DNA from 2 places in the Priestia sp. YIM B13552 genome. Region 1 is predicted to be linked to the other one. Evidence: a T-box and tRNA genes for the amino acid it is inferred to sense, from the RefSeq annotation. Region 1 holds a T-box; the other holds one or more tRNA genes.
What was found. A T-box is a leader RNA that pairs with one kind of tRNA and senses whether it is charged. The one in region 1 lies ahead of thrS (threonine--tRNA ligase), so its partner is inferred to be a tRNA-Thr.

Region 1 (2,408 bases):
TCCCACATTGCATCATCGTCAAAGTATTTTTCTGTATCTTCAGGGTCACGGTAAGATAGACGGAATGAATAATTTTCAAACCCAAAATCTTTATAAACCGCTTCAACTAAGCGAACCACACGAATAAATTCTTCTTTGATTTGATCCGGACGTACAAAGATATGCGCATCATTTAGCGTCATGCCTCGAACACGCTGAAGTCCTGATAATGCTCCTGACATTTCGTAGCGGTGCATCGTTCCAAGCTCAGCAATACGGATTGGAAGCTCACGATAGCTGTGAATACCTTGTTTGTAAACCATCATGTGATGAGGACAGTTCATTGGACGAAGCACAAGGTCTTCGTTATCCATTTCCATTGCAGGGAACATGTCATCTTGGTAGTGCTCCCAGTGACCAGACGTTTTGTAAAGTTCTACACTTCCGAGCACTGGAGTGTAAACGTGCTGATAACCAAGGCTTACTTCTTTATCTACGATATAACGCTCGATAATACGGCGGATTGTCGCACCTTTTGGAAGCCATAAAGGCAGACCTTGTCCTACTTTTTGAGAATTTGTAAATAAGTTTAGCTCTTTACCAAGTTTACGGTGATCACGTTCTTTTGCTTCTTCAAGAAGACGAAGATGCTCGTCTAAATCTGCTTTTGTAAAGAATGCTGTACCATAAATACGCTGCAGCATTTGGTTATCGCTGTCTCCGCGCCAATAAGCACCCGCCACGCTTAATAGTTTAAATTCTTTAATTTTACCTGTTGACGGCACGTGCACGCCTCGGCAAAGGTCAAAGAATTCGCCTTGTTGGTAAATCGTAACCTTTTCACCTGCTGGAATCGCATCGATCAATTCAAGCTTCAGTTCATCGCCAACTTCTTTAAAAAGTTGAATGGCTTCTTCACGAGAAACTTCTTTTCGTTCAATTTCAATATTTGAATTAACGATTTTTTTCATTTCTTTTTCAATTTTACCTAAATCTTCAGGAGTAATTGATTCTTCCATATCGATGTCATAGTAAAAACCGTTTTCGATAACCGGCCCTACACCTAGCTGTACTTTTGTATCTTTGTATAAACGTTTGATTGCTTGAGCCATTAAATGCGCTGTACTGTGACGCATAATTTCAAGCGCTTCAGGAGCATCTTGCGTAATGATTTCAAGACTGCCATCTTGTTCAATTGGCGTACGTAAATCCAGCAGCTCGCCGTTTACTTTGCCTGCTAATGCTTTTTTCTTTAATCCCGGGCTAATAGAAGCCGCAATATCTTCTGTTGATGATCCTTTTGGATACTCTTTAACAGCTCCATCAGGGAATGTCATTTTGATTACTTCTGACACAACTTTCCACTCCTTTAACATAACTGAATAAACTTTTTGTAAAAACAAAAAACTCGTCCCCTATAAAAAGGGACGAGTTGTGTATACACGCGGTACCACCCTTGTTTCCTCTTCGTATCTTGGATAACCCAAAGAACCCGAAGCGGCTCGAGGTTTTATAACGGAAATTCCGTCAGTAATTACTAGAGGCTCTGCTCGTTTACTACTGAAGTTTAGAGGTGGTAAGAATATATTCCGTGTTAGGAGATTTTCAGCCTGGATCTCCCTCTCTACAAACCGTAAATATACACTCATGTCCTCATCATAACTTGTAACATATAGCTGTTTTTCAATATGCATTTATTATATTCATTTTCAAAATAGAAATCAACCTTTCACGTTATATTTTGCTTTTGATCAAACGGAAATTCATTTTTTTCGTATAACATGACTTTTTCTTGGAAGATATTTTGAATGGTATATACAAAATCATGATCATGCTGGTCGCTATACAGATGAATAGCAGCTGGAGATAAACTTAGCAAAGGCGCGATAATAGTTGAGTCTATGTATAATGATTCTTGTTCAGATAAAAAGGCCTCTGCTAGAGCTGCACATTCACGTTCAGGAACATATCTATTGTTGTGGTCGTACAGTACAAACTTGTTTTTATTCAAGTGCATTACATACACATCGCCTGTAGATGACTGTCTTTCATTAGCTGCTTGACGCAGCTGATGAATAAGAATTTGATAGTCTTGTTCAAGCTTATATTCATCAATCGCCAGCTCGGCATAATAGCGCAGCCGCTCTTGATATTCTTTTAAACGGAATTGGAGAAAAGACTCAAAGGTGAATGTTACATTATGAATGAAGAAGTCTTGAAGAGCCTGGCGGATAAGTAATTCTCTTGGAAAAGAAAATGTTTTTTGAGGGATTTCGCCTCTCTCTCCTTCCATAATCCCCCCCATAATTTGAAGCAGCAAATCTTGCTCTTCCTCTTCTGAATAGAAAAATTGTTCTTTTAATATGTTTACCATCATCTTTTTTTCTTTCTTTTTTAAAATTACGTGTGTTAATACCGGTATCACCATG
Region 2 (2,408 bases), 810 kb from region 1:
TCGTTTTATCAGAAAGAAACGCTAATAGAGTTTTGCGCGTTACAACGCCAATACGTTTGCTCCCTTTTTTCACGGCTATTGCTTCATGGTCGTAAAGGGCGTCCATTGCCTGCTGAACAGTAGCGGTTGAAGCTAGCTCTTCAGTAGGTTCTACGTCTGGCTGTTCACTTTCTTTGACAAACATATCCAATGTCTCAAATAAAGTATTTCCTTGATTCCCAATAAATGTTTTTACAAATTCATTTTTAGGCTTTTGAATGAATTCCTCCGGGGTTCCAACTTGAACAATTTCCCCATCTTTCATTAGGCAGATACGATCTCCAAGCGTCATGGCTTCGCTCATATCGTGCGTAACAAACACAAATGTTTTTTTGATTTTTTCTTTTAAGCTAATAACATCTTGCTGAAGCTGTTCGCGGCTTAACGGATCGAGGGCACTAAAGGGTTCGTCCATTAAAATAACGGGGGGATCAGCTGCGAGGGCACGTGCTACACCTACACGTTGCTGCTGGCCACCTGAGAGCTCAGACGGCTTTCGGTTTCGATACTGCTTTGGGTCTAGTCCTACCAAGGTAAGCAGTTCATCAATGCGCGTCTTGATTTTATTTTTCTTCCAATGCTTCATCTCGGGTACAATGGCTATATTTTCAGCAATGGTCATATGAGGAAAAAGAGCAATCTGCTGTAGGACATAACCAATGTTCCAGCGTAGCTCATGTATGTTGTGGTCCGATACGAGCTTATCTTTTATGTATAGTTCTCCTTCGGTAATATCATGGAGACGGTTAATCATTTTTAAGGTGGTTGTTTTCCCACACCCACTCGGACCAATTAAAACGAAAAACTCTCCTTCTTTAATTTCTAGATTAATATTTTTCACGGCGGTCGTACCGTCTGGATATTGCTTTGACACATTCTTAAACGTAATCAAATTATCGTTCACACTCCCTGTTGAAATTTAAGCCCTAGTTTCGTGTACCCAATACTTAGAGGCAATAAACATTCTTTTAAGAATATTTCTAAATATGATTCATAAGACATAGTGGAAAAGATACACATATTTTCTCACAGCCTCCTAGTAAGGCTATCAAACTGTTAAAGTTTTCACAAGGCAGGAAAGAATAATTTGGAGAATAATTTTAAAGCCGACACAAATAAAAAAACCTTCTTTCAACAAGAAAGAAGGTTTTTTAGTATGCTAGCGACAGGGATCGAACCTGCGACCTCTTGCTTACCATGCAAGTGCTCTACCTACTGAGCTACACCAGCGTCTTGGAAAATTATATCACGTTTAAATTCATTTAGGAAGCGCTTTTTTAATTTTTTTTATTGATATATTCTCTAATTTGCGTCTTCTGAAATTCTCACTTTCTACAAAGTTCCATATTTTATGTTAGAACTCCTTACATAAATTGTGTGAATTTTCTTTTTTTATATTACCCTTAGTAAAAGAGCTTACAAAAGAAGGGAAGAAAATAGATGGAACAACAACCAACCATGACAAAATCAAAAACGGCAACTCCCTACCCAAGAGACTGCACGTTCAGCCTGGAAGATTGGACGACGCTCGCTAAGTATTGGTACCCCGTCGCACGCTGCAGTGATGTAACAGAGAAACCAACGTCCGTAAAACTGCTAGATGTAAATCTAGTTCTATACCGTACCACACACAAAGTAGTAGCAGCTCGTGATTTATGCGTTCACCGAGGCACCCCGCTTAGCATGGGCTGGGTGGAAGATGATGAAATTGTCTGTCCTTACCACGGCTTCCGCTATGCAACGGACGGCGCATGCACGTCGATTCCAGCTCACCCTGATGCCAACATTTCTCCCCGCTTGTGTATGGCCGTCTATCCAGTTATTGAACGATTTGGATTAGTGTGGACTTCCCTGACAGGAGAACAAGATAACCTGCCTTACTTCGATGCGTGGGAGGATCCTGATTTTCAGCAGATTGTTTGTCCGAGCTTTGATATCATGGGTTCGGCCGGTCGTCAAATGGAAGGCTTTTTAGACGTAGCTCATTTTGCCTGGGTTCACACGGACACATTTGGTGATCGAAACAACGCCTTTGTGCCTAAATATAAAGTAAGCGATACAGATTATGGGCTTCATGTAGAATATACAAGCACCGTGAGCAATTATTCCAAAGAACAGCAGCATTTAAATCCACCTGATTTTAAATGGCTTCGCGTCTTTGATGTTTATCCGCCGTTTACAGCTACGCTAAAAGTATACTTCCCAGAAGGCGCAGAGCTGTGGATTATGAATGCAGTCTCTCCTATTTCAGCCCGCGAAACACGTTTATTCGCACCAATCGCTCGAAACTTTGACAAAGATTCTCCCGTTGAAGGTGTGTATGACTTTAACCTTCGGGTCTTTGACGAAGACCGTGAAATGGTTGAAAA

Region 2: it has a tRNA-Thr gene. The T-box ahead of thrS (threonine--tRNA ligase) is inferred to sense a tRNA for this amino acid. The anticodon was not compared.

What each region holds. Positions count from the first base shown of each region.
Region 1 is NZ_JBHZOU010000002.1:1,028,720-1,031,127, forward strand. It holds gene thrS (threonine--tRNA ligase) at 1-1,355, opposite strand, end outside; T-box leader at 1,400-1,648, opposite strand; gene ytxC (sporulation protein YtxC) at 1,709-2,408, opposite strand, start outside.
Region 2 is NZ_JBHZOU010000002.1:221,455-223,862, forward strand. It holds gene ACFX40_RS07215 (ABC transporter ATP-binding protein) at 1-931, opposite strand, end outside; tRNA gene ACFX40_RS07220 (tRNA-Thr) at 1,197-1,269, opposite strand; gene ACFX40_RS07225 (aromatic ring-hydroxylating oxygenase subunit alpha) at 1,480-2,408, shown strand, end outside.